One region of the Metabacillus sp. Hm71 genome, then DNA from elsewhere that is predicted to be linked to it. Evidence: riboswitches for the same ligand, from Rfam matches in the RefSeq annotation. Region 1 holds a riboswitch; the other holds the start of a gene.
The links. A riboswitch is a leader RNA that binds a small molecule or an ion and turns the genes downstream of it on or off. The one in region 1 is predicted to bind S-adenosylmethionine.

Region 1 (5,314 bases):
ATTATTTGGATCAGAGCCGGCGCGATTACAGGCTACAACATAGCACTGATTTTCAATTGCACGGCTTAATAGCAGTGTTCTCCAGTGATGGAGTCGCAGCAGCGGCCATTCTGCTACGACAAATAATACTTCTGCACCTCTTGTTGTATGGGCGCGAATCCATTCGGGAAAACGAATATCATAGCAGATTACACCAGCACAATGTATGTCAGCAATGTTAAACAAACCTTTTTCAGTTCCCGCTGTTAAGTAATGATGTTCATCCATTAATTTAAATAAATGGAGCTTACTATATTCGTTAACCAATTCCCCTTGATGATCGAATATGTACATCGTGTTTGTTATTTGATCTTCCACCTTTTTGGCTACAGAACCTCCAACGATGTTAACTCGATATTTTTTCGCAAGTTCACTAATGAATTTTCTCGTTTGTTCGCCGTTTTCATCGGCAATTTCATCTAAACGCGTTAAATCATATCCCGTCGTCCAAAGCTCAGGAAGAACAATAATGGATGGTTTTTCTTTTTCAATAATCGATGCCACTTTTTCTTCTACTTGTCGATAATTAAAAGATGGATCACCAAATTTAATATCTAATTGTATGCAAGTTATGATAGGTTTCATTTAAATCACACCTTCATTTTAAAAATTTTACTTTACAAGTTGATTCTAACAATATATGATTTGTGACTAGAATTTCAAGAATTTTTTGAGTAGGTGTTAAAAATGAAAAACTATGAACAATCACATCTATTAAAGTCATTGCCAAAGCAATTTTTTGCTAGCCTAGTTGCAAAGGTTAACAAAATAGTTGAACAAGGACATGATGTGATCAATTTAGGTCAAGGAAATCCCGATCAACCCACACCAGATCATATTGTTAAAGCGATGCAAAAAGCGGTTGAAAATTCGGCTTACCATAAATATTCGCCTTTCCGGGGGCAGTTGTTCCTAAAAGAGGCGGTTGCAGCCTTTTATAAACGGGAATATGGAGTGGAAATCGAGCCGGAAACAGAGGTGGCAATTCTCTTCGGGGGAAAGGCAGGTCTTGTTGAGGTTCCGCAATGTTTATTAAATCCTGGTGATATTGTACTTGTACCAGACCCGGGCTATCCTGATTATTGGTCAGGTGTTGAGCTTGCGAGAGCAAAAATGGAAATGATGCCGCTCATTAGTGAAAATCAATTTTTACCTGATTATCATAGCTTGTCGAAGGAAGCGGTGAAACAAGCAAAACTGATGTTTTTAAATTATCCAAACAATCCAACCGGGGCTACTGCTACAAAGGAATTTTTCGAAGAGACAGTAAAATTTGCGGGAGAGAATGATATTTGTGTTGTTCATGATTTTGCATATGGAGCTATAGGATTTGACGGTAAGCAGCCAATGAGCTTTTTACAAACAAAAGGAGCAAAAGAGGTTGGAATTGAAATCTATACTTTTTCAAAATCCTTTAATATGGCAGGGTGGCGGATTGCGTTTGCTGTCGGAAATCCTTCTGTTATCGAGGCGCTCAATCTTTTACAGGATCATCTGTATGTCAGTGTTTTTAGTGCGATCCAGGAGGCTGCTGCACATGCTTTATTAAGCTCTCAATCATGTGTTGAAGAGTTAAATGTTCTTTATGAATCACGAAGAAATGTTTTTATAAAGGCGTTGGCAGAAATTGGTTGGGATGTAACGGCTCCAGCCGGTTCTTTCTTTGCTTGGCTGCGAGTGCCAAGTCAGTTTGAATCATCAGAGGCTTTCGCTGATTATTTATTAGAGAGGGCGCATGTTGTTGTTGCGCCCGGGATCGGTTTTGGTGAACATGGTGAAGGCTATGTAAGGATTGGTCTTTTAACTTCTGAAGAAAGACTGGCGGAAGCTGCTGAGCGAATAAAAGCTTTAAACCTGTTTTAAAAAATCATTATTGACAGTTGGAAAATGTTCTGTCATAATCCTTAGTAATTTCACAAAATTTAATGATTATTATGAACGTTTCGTTCTTATCAAGAGCAGGTGGAGGGACTAGCCCTATGAAGCCCGGCAACCGACTTAAGATGGATTTAAGCACGGTGCTAATTCTTGCAGCATTATGCTGATAGATAAGGAGATATGCTTGTTATTCATGCTTGTAACAGCCTCTTCGATATCTATGAGTATCGAAGAGGCTGTTTTAGTTTGTATACAGCCATAATTGTTCAAGAAATAGGAATTGTTTTAAGAAGCATGCCTTTATAAAAAGTGGTACTATAAGAATGATAAATAAAAAAATTCAGAAAATCTAAAAGTGTTTTAAGAAAGTAGGGTTTTAAGTGAGTGAAGTAATTGCTACTTATCTTGTTCATGATGCTAAAGGAGATTTAAATAAAAAAGCGGAAGGGATTGCTTTAGGTTTAACAGTCGGGTCCTGGACAGATCTTCCATTGCTTGAGCAGGAACAGTTAAAAGCACATAAAGGTCGAGTATTAGAAGTCGTGCAACTAGAAAATTGTGAAAATACAAATCACTATTTAGGGAAACGTGTTACGATTGGAAAGCTGAAAATTGCTTATCCTAGTTTAAATTATAGTCATGATCTTCCTGCCATTTTAACGACTGTTTTTGGCAAGCTTTCACTAGATGGAGAAGTGAAGTTAATAGATTTAGAATTTTCAGATGAAGTCAAGAAAGCTTTTCCTGGTCCTAAATTTGGTGTTTCTGGGATTCGCGATTTACTTGGTGTCTATGACAGACCTCTGTTGATGAGTATTTTTAAAGGCGTGATTGGGAGAGACCTTACGTATTTGAAGGAGCAGCTAAAACAGCAGGTATTAGGCGGCGTTGATTTAGTCAAGGACGATGAGATCTTGTTTGATAATCCGTTAACACCTTTTGAAGATAGAATAATCGCAGGTAAAGAGGTGTTGCGAAATGTCTTTGAAGAAACAGGCCACAAGGCATTATATGCAGTCAATTTATCTGGAAAAACATTCGAATTAAAAGACAAAGCAATGCGTGCGGTTGAGCTTGGGGCGAATGTGTTATTATTCAATGTGTTTGCCTATGGTCTTGATGTGCTGCAAAGTTTGGCTGAAGATCCTGATATTTCGATTCCAATTATGGCGCATCCAGCTGTAAGCGGAGCTTCAACAGCTTCAAGTCTTTACGGCTTTTCAAGCTCGCTTTTGCTTGGAAAACTTTTGCGTGTCGCTGGAGCAGATTTTTCTTTATTTCCGTCTCCGTACGGAAGTGTTGCATTGGATCGTGAAGAAGCGTTAGGTATTGCTGCAAATTGTTTACATGAGGAAACATATAAGCAGTCATTCCCTGTACCTTCTGCCGGCATTCATCCGGGACTTGTACCACTCTTAATCCATGATTTTGGTAAAGATTCAGTGATTAATGCAGGCGGCGGAGTTCATGGGCATCCAAACGGAGCAATAGGAGGCGGACAAGCATTTCGTGCGGCAATTGATGCTGTGCTCTCTGGGGTTTCATTACATGAAGCGGCAACGGAAAGTGCAGATCTTAATCTTGCCATTGACCTCTGGGGTGCAAAAGAGGTGAGCAAATGATCAACAAAGCAATTATCTGTGATTTTGATGGAACGATCACGGAAACGGATAACATTATTGCGATCATGAAAAGATTTGCGCCTCCTGAATGGAATGAGCTTAAAGATGATGTTCTTTCACAAAGGATATCTGTAAAAGAAGGTGTAGGCAGCATGTTTAAGCTGCTGCCATCTTCATTAAAAAATGAGATTATCGAGTTTATTTTAACTCATGCAAAAATTCGTTCAGGATTTGAAGAGTTTGTCCAATATACGAAAGATAACCATATTCCTCTATACATCGTAAGCGGGGGAATTGACTTTTTTGTTTATCCGCTCCTTAACGGTTTGGTGGATGAGAAACAAATTTATTGTAACAGAGCGGATTTTTCACAGGAAATGATCCAGATTGAATGGCCGTATAGCTGTGATGAAACTTGTAAAAATGATTGCGGCTGCTGTAAACCTTCTCTTATTAAAAGGTTAACAGATAATGAACAAGGCAAAATAGTCATTGGCGATTCAATAACAGATTTACAAGCTGCAAAGCTGGCAGATCTCGTGATAGCAAGGGATTTATTATTGGAAAAATCGAAAGACTTACAGCTGCCACATCGAGCGTTTACAACCTTTTATGATGTGATTCAAGTGTTAGATTCCCTTGAGGAGGTGAAAGCATGAGCCTATTGGACCAAAGATGGGAAGAACTTGCTGATATAAAAAGAGTGTTAGCTAACCGTGATTGGTTTCCTGGTACTAGTGGTAATTTAGCCATAAAGGTTGATGATCACCCCCTCAGCTTTCTTGTAACAGCTAGCGGGAAGGATAAGACGAAGGAAACAAAAGAGGATTTCCTGCTTGTAGATGGCCAAGGTCTGCCAGTTGAGAACACTCATTTAAAGCCTTCTGCAGAGACACTGCTTCATGTAGAGGTTTTTAACAAAACAAATGCTGGGTGCAGCCTGCATGTTCATACAGTTGACAATAATGTCATTTCTGAACTTTATGGTGACAAAGGATGTATTACGTTTAAAGGGGTAGAAATCATTAAGGCATATGGATTGTGGGATGAAGATGCTGAATTTACCATCCCAATTATTTATAATCATGCACATATTCCAACCTTAGCCGCTGAATTCACGCAATTTGTAAACGAAGATGCTGGCGCTGTTCTAATAAGAAATCATGGAATTACTGTATGGGGAAGAGATGCATTGGAAGCTAAAAAATACTTAGAAGCGAGTGAATTTTTGTTTTCCTATCATTTAAAGCTGCTCACCTGCAAAAACCTTATGCTGAACAAATAGTTAATCCTGATTAATATAACATATTATTTAAAATGGAGGAGAAGGAAAATGGCAGTGATCAAAGTTAGAAATACAAAAGAAGTGATTCAAGGTCATGATAATGTTTTAAGCTTCTTAGAAAAACAAGGTGTATTATATGAACATTGGGATATAAATAAACTTCCGGCTGCTTTAAAGGATAAGTTTGTTTTAACTGATCAAGAAAAAGAAGAAATCTTGACAACTTACAAAGAAGAGATTGAAGATTTAGCTGAGAGAAGAGGATATAAAACCTGGGATATTGTTGCATTATCAGATGCTACGCCAAACTTAGAGGACTTGCTCAAAAAATTTGAACAAGTACATACTCATACAGAAGATGAAGTTCGAGCTATTACTGCCGGACATGGCATTTTTATCATTAAAGGTGATGAAGAAACAGGCTATTTTGATGTTGAGCTTGAAGCAGGGGATGTCATTTCTGTACCTGAAGGAAATCCACATTTCTTCA
Region 2 (5,314 bases), 810 kb from region 1:
CCAATTTGTCCACCAAGTGGATAGTATGTACCGCCTGTACCACCTGTTAATAAGCTTAAGTTTTGGCTTCCTCCCTCGTTGCTGCTTGAGCCTTCGCCACCTGACGCACTTTCATTGCCGCCGCTGCCGCATGCTGCTATCAACATGGAAAGTGTCAACAACATCACAAACAAAAGTCCCTTGTGACTCTTTTTCATAAAATTTCCCCCTTTTGTTATATAGTGTAAAAGCATACAATCTTATCTTAACATATGAAACAATAAAACTGTCAATTACGATAATTTTGAAAACAAGCGGTTTCTTGTCAAAAAATCAAGTAATTTAGCAGGTCAGCCTTATTAATTTTTTTTACCTCAACTCATGAAAAACACTATTTTCGTATAAACATTCTATTTTTCACCAACTCTATGTATAAATCTAGTATGATCTATTAAAGAAGTTCTTGTCTTTATTCTTGTAACATTATTTTACATTTATTTTTTGGTATCCTTCAAAAAAAAACTGACCCAAATGAGCCAGCTTTATCGAACACTTTCTTTTCTATTTATCTGTGGCAGCTTCTCGAGCGCCTCTGCAAAATCCTTGATTAAATCATCCACATTTTCCAAGCCTACGCTTAGTCTAAGCAGCCCATCTGAGATTCCGCGTTTTTCACGTTCCTCTGGAGGCATTGCCGCATGAGACATTTTCGCTGGATAGGATAGAATCGATTCTACCGCCCCTAAGCTTACAGCAAATACCGGGAGCTTAACGTTTTGAACGAGTGTTTTCACTGCTTCCCCATCTGCTAGTTTAAATGAGAGAACCGCACCGGCTCCTTCGGCTTGATATCGTTGTGTTTCATAGCCAGGGTGAAAGCTTAGTCCTGGATAGTAAACTTCTTCTACTTTCGGATGCTCACTTAAAAACTTTGCTAGTTTAAGTGCTGATTCAGAGGATTGCTTTAGGCGTACATGCAAGGTTTTTAACCCTCTTAATACAAGCCAAGCATCCTGTACACCTAACACAGCACCAAATGCATTTTGCAGCTTATATAGTCGTTCTCCTATTTCAGCATCCTTCACAACAGCAAGTCCAGCGAGTACATCACTATGGCCTGCTAAAAACTTTGTCGCACTGTGTAAAACAACATCAACACCTAATTCCAGAGGTCTTTGCAGCTCCGGTGTTAAAAAGGTGTTATCCAAAAAGGTTAGACAGCCATTCGCTTTTGCAAGATTAACAATACCGCGAATATCTGTCACCTTTAGCAATGGATTTGAAGGTGTTTCCATATAAATAACCTTTGTATTTGGACGAATTTCTGATGCAACTTGATGAAGATCTGTCATATCAACAAATGTATGCTCAATGCCGAATCTCGTTAAAACATCGGTGATAATTCGAAACGTTCCGCCATACACATCTTCGGTCACAAGGACATGGTCCCCTTGAGAAAGCAGCAGAAACGCGGTTGAAATAGCCGCCATTCCTGAAGAAAAAGCTAGTCCTCTTGTTCCGCCTTCTAATTCAGCAATTGCCTGCTCAAGCGCTTCACGAGTTGGATTGCCTGAACGTGCATAGTCATATTTTCCAAATTTATCAACATCAAATTGATGAAAGGTTGAGGAATGGTGGATCGGTACACTTACCGCTCCTGTCCCTAGGTCTACCTTTGCTTCATTGTGCAGCAGCTTTGTTTGAAACGACCACTCATGATTGCTCAACAGTTTCAGCCCCTTTCATCTGTTTAAAGCTTTGCGCTAAATCTTCCATAATATCCTCTGCGTGTTCAACACCTACTGAGAAACGTAACAGCCTATTACAGACGCCATTGGCAATTCGAATTTCCTCTGGAATATCCATATGCGTTTGTGTCGCCGGATACGTAATAAAGCTTTCGATTCCACCTAAGCTCTCTGCAAATGTAATCGTCTTAAGACTCTTTAAAAATGGATTTACCCATGCCTCATCCTGTAAACGGAATGACAACATTCCACCCTTACCTGGATATAAAACATCCCGCACATCTGGATGCTCCTCTAAAAAGCTAGCAACAGCTTTGGCATTTTGCTCATGCTGTCTCATCCGCAGCGACAAGGTCTTCATGCCGCGCATTAATAACCAGGAATCAAATGGAGATAACACGGCACCAATCGCATTTTGATGCTGGAAAAACTCTTCGCTTAATTGTTCTCCCTTTGTCACGACAAGGCCGGCCAGCACATCATTATGTCCGCCTAAATATTTGGTCGCACTATGGATGACGATGTCCGCGCCATCTAGAATTGGTGTTTGAATAACAGGTGTATAGAACGTGTTATCGACGATCACTAATAAATTGTGTTTTTTTGCTACTGCAGCAAGTGCCTTAATATCAGCTTCCTGCATTAAAGGATTTGTCGGTGTTTCGATAAATAAAGCCTTCGTTTTTTCAGAAATTAATTTTTCTGTTTCAGCCGGGTTTGTAAAGTCATCATATTGAAAGGATAAGCCATATTTTTTCCACTCTCTTTCAAATAAACGATATGTCCCGCCATACAGGTCAGAAGATACGATTAGTTCGTCACCGCTCTGAAAGAGGGCCATAATCGTTTGGATCGCAGCCATCCCTGAGCTGAAGGCAAAGCCGCGGTCACCGTGTTCTAAATCAGCGATTGCTTTTTCCACTAATAATCGTGTCGGGTTTCCAGTACGTATATAATCAAAGCCTGTAGATTCTCCAATTCCTGCATGTCGATAGGCTGTTGAAAAATAAACAGGGGGATTTACCGTACCTGTAACATTTTCACTGCGATTGCCGATTTGTGCTAATTTCGTTTCAATTCGTTGATTCATGTCTGTCACCATCCTAAGTGAGTTATTTTTCTAGATTATGATCATGAGAGGAAGCATTTTTAGACTTTTAAATAAAATAAAAAGTCTTCCCCGTTAAGAAGAAGACTGTGTATTTGGATGCGCTTCTTCTTATCTCTCAAGCATAATGCTGGTGTGGCTTGCTGGATTTAGCACCTTGGCACTCGGAAGATCTTGGTGGTTATGAAATCGTTGATTTTACATGTTGAAATTAGGAGGCTTTTAAATAGTGTTGTTTGGTTTTTTACAGCACGCAAGTGCTTGCGGCTTGCTTTGGCAAGCTTGGGGCAGATAATGAAAAATGCTTCGAACAAACAAAGGCGCTTTGTTCGAGTCATTTTCCATTATCTGCCCGTGCTGTAAAAAACAACATAGAGCCTCGCTTTAAACATAGCAAAATTAATATTCACCAGATCTTCACTCGTTTTGACCGGTTGCTGAGGCTTCATTGGGCCAGTCCCTCTGCCTCTCTTGATAAGAATGTATGAAATTTTTATCGTTTACTTTTTTTACTACTTTACATGATTCAAGTAAAGATTGCAATAATATTATTGCAATAGTTTGATATCTTCGACAATTTTTTCAATTTAGAAGGACATGAAAGAGATGCCTCACCCGAAGGAGGCATCTCTTTCATGATTTGTAGTTAATTTGATTCCGATAAATTTCATTTCTGTCATATCTTCAATGGCGTATTTAATTCCCTCTTTGCCAATACCGCTTTGCTTGACACCGCCGTACGGGTGATTATCCTGACGATATGTCGAGATTTCATTAATCCACACACCGCCCATTTCCAATTGGTCTGCAACGCGCATTGCCCGATCAATATCCCTTGTAAAAACACCTGCTTGCAAGCCATAAATCGAATCATTGGCATATCCAATGACTTCCTCCTCGCTCTCGAAAGGAATGACAGATACAATTGGGGCAAAAACTTCCTCAGCAATAATTTTCATATTTCGATCCACATTTGTCATGATCGTTGGCGCAAGTACCGTTCCGTTGCGTTCTCCGCCTGTTTCGATTTTTGCCCCTTTTTCAACCGCATCATCGATCCATTGCTTAGCCCGCTTTGCTTCTTTTTCGGTAATCATTGGGCCGATCTCTGTGTCTTCTTCCTTCGGATCACCAATTTTCAAGGCACTCGTTTGCTTTATATATTCTGACAAAAATGGCTCATAAATGCTCTTATGAACATACACTCTTTGTGCTGAGATACATACTTGTCCTGAAAAAGCGAAAGCACCTTTTACTAATTCTTTCACAGCACTTTCGATATGAGCGTCTTCAAACAAAATATTTGGCGAATTGGAGCCTAATTCCAACGTTACTTTTTTGAAGCCTGCTGACTCGCGAATTTTCCTTCCTACCGGCAAGCTTCCGGTAAAGGTAATTTTATGAACCTTTTCATGTGTGACAAGCGGTTCACCAACCTCTTCTCCTGTTCCCATTAACAGGTTTAATACTCCATCTGGAAGACCAGCCTCTTGAAATAGCTTCACGAGCTTATAGGCGGAAATAGGTGTTTTTTCAGCAGGTTTAAAAACAATTGTGTTTCCGGCTGCAATTGCTGGTGCAAGTTTATGAAGGGACAAATTTAAAGGAAAGTTAAAAGGAGTGATGGCACCCACAACACCCAGCGGAATTCGTTTAACAAACCCCATTCGGCTTTCACCGCCAATTGCCGCATCCATCGGAAGAACTTCACCAGTAATATTCTTGGCAAGCTCTGAGGCGAAACGCAAAACCTGAATGGAGCGGTTAATCTCATCGCGGCTGTACTTGATTGGTTTTCCTGCTTCCTGCACGATCGTTTCCGCAAATTCCTCTGCTCTTTCTGTCAAAAGATCGGCAGTCCGTCTTAAGATGTCAGAGCGTTTATGAGCAGGCATAAATTTCATGGTCGAATGAAAGGTTTCAAAGCTATTATTGACCGCCTCTTCAAGATCTGTACGAGTCGCTAACGCAAGTTCTCCAACTTTGTCTTGATTATAAGGGTTATGAACAGCCAGTGTTTCACGATTGTTTTCGTTCCGTTCTTGACCATTAATGATAGATCCGTATCGCATCATGCTTCCTCCTATCCTAGCAAAGAATTTTTCCAAGCTTCTCCGTTAATTTCATGTTTTCACTGTAATCAACCGGGCAATCAATTAAGACTGGCTTTTTCATTGCAATAGCTTTTTCTAACGCTTGCTTTAACTCTCCACCCTTTTGGATTTGAATCGCTTCAAAGCCATATGCTTTTGCCAGCTGGATAAAATCAGGGTTTCCAAATTTAATATAAGAAGAACGCTTAAACTTTTTCTGCTGATGCCATTCAATCAGACCATACCCTTCATCTCTCCAAAGTAAAACAATTATAGGGAGATTTAGACGTTTCGCTGTTTCAAGCTCTGCACCTGTCATCTGGAAGGATCCATCACCGCAGACTGCTACGACATTTCGCTCAGGGTGGACAAGCTTTGCCGCGATC

Region 2: it holds a riboswitch for S-adenosylmethionine, as region 1 does, so the genes downstream of both, ACSVDH_RS06485 (methionine biosynthesis PLP-dependent protein) here and mtnW (2,3-diketo-5-methylthiopentyl-1-phosphate enolase) in region 1, are expected to answer to the same signal.

Annotation. Positions count from the first base shown of each region.
Region 1 is NZ_CM200278.1:2,110,960-2,116,273, forward strand. Features, by position in the region: gene ACSVDH_RS09915 (carbon-nitrogen family hydrolase) at 1-624, opposite strand, end outside; gene ACSVDH_RS09920 (pyridoxal phosphate-dependent aminotransferase) at 727-1,902, shown strand; SAM riboswitch class I at 1,986-2,094, shown strand; gene mtnW (2,3-diketo-5-methylthiopentyl-1-phosphate enolase) at 2,298-3,539, shown strand; gene ACSVDH_RS09930 (2-hydroxy-3-keto-5-methylthiopentenyl-1-phosphate phosphatase) at 3,536-4,198, shown strand; gene ACSVDH_RS09935 (methylthioribulose 1-phosphate dehydratase) at 4,195-4,824, shown strand; gene mtnD (acireductone dioxygenase) at 4,873-5,314, shown strand, end outside.
Region 2 is NZ_CM200278.1:1,297,498-1,302,811, reverse strand. Features, by position in the region: gene ACSVDH_RS06495 (TAXI family TRAP transporter solute-binding subunit) at 1-197, opposite strand, end outside; gene metC (cystathionine beta-lyase) at 522-1,706, opposite strand; gene ACSVDH_RS06485 (methionine biosynthesis PLP-dependent protein) at 1,693-2,817, opposite strand; SAM riboswitch class I at 3,177-3,316, opposite strand; gene ACSVDH_RS06480 (aldehyde dehydrogenase family protein) at 3,447-4,910, opposite strand; gene ACSVDH_RS06475 (acetolactate synthase large subunit) at 4,924-5,314, opposite strand, start outside.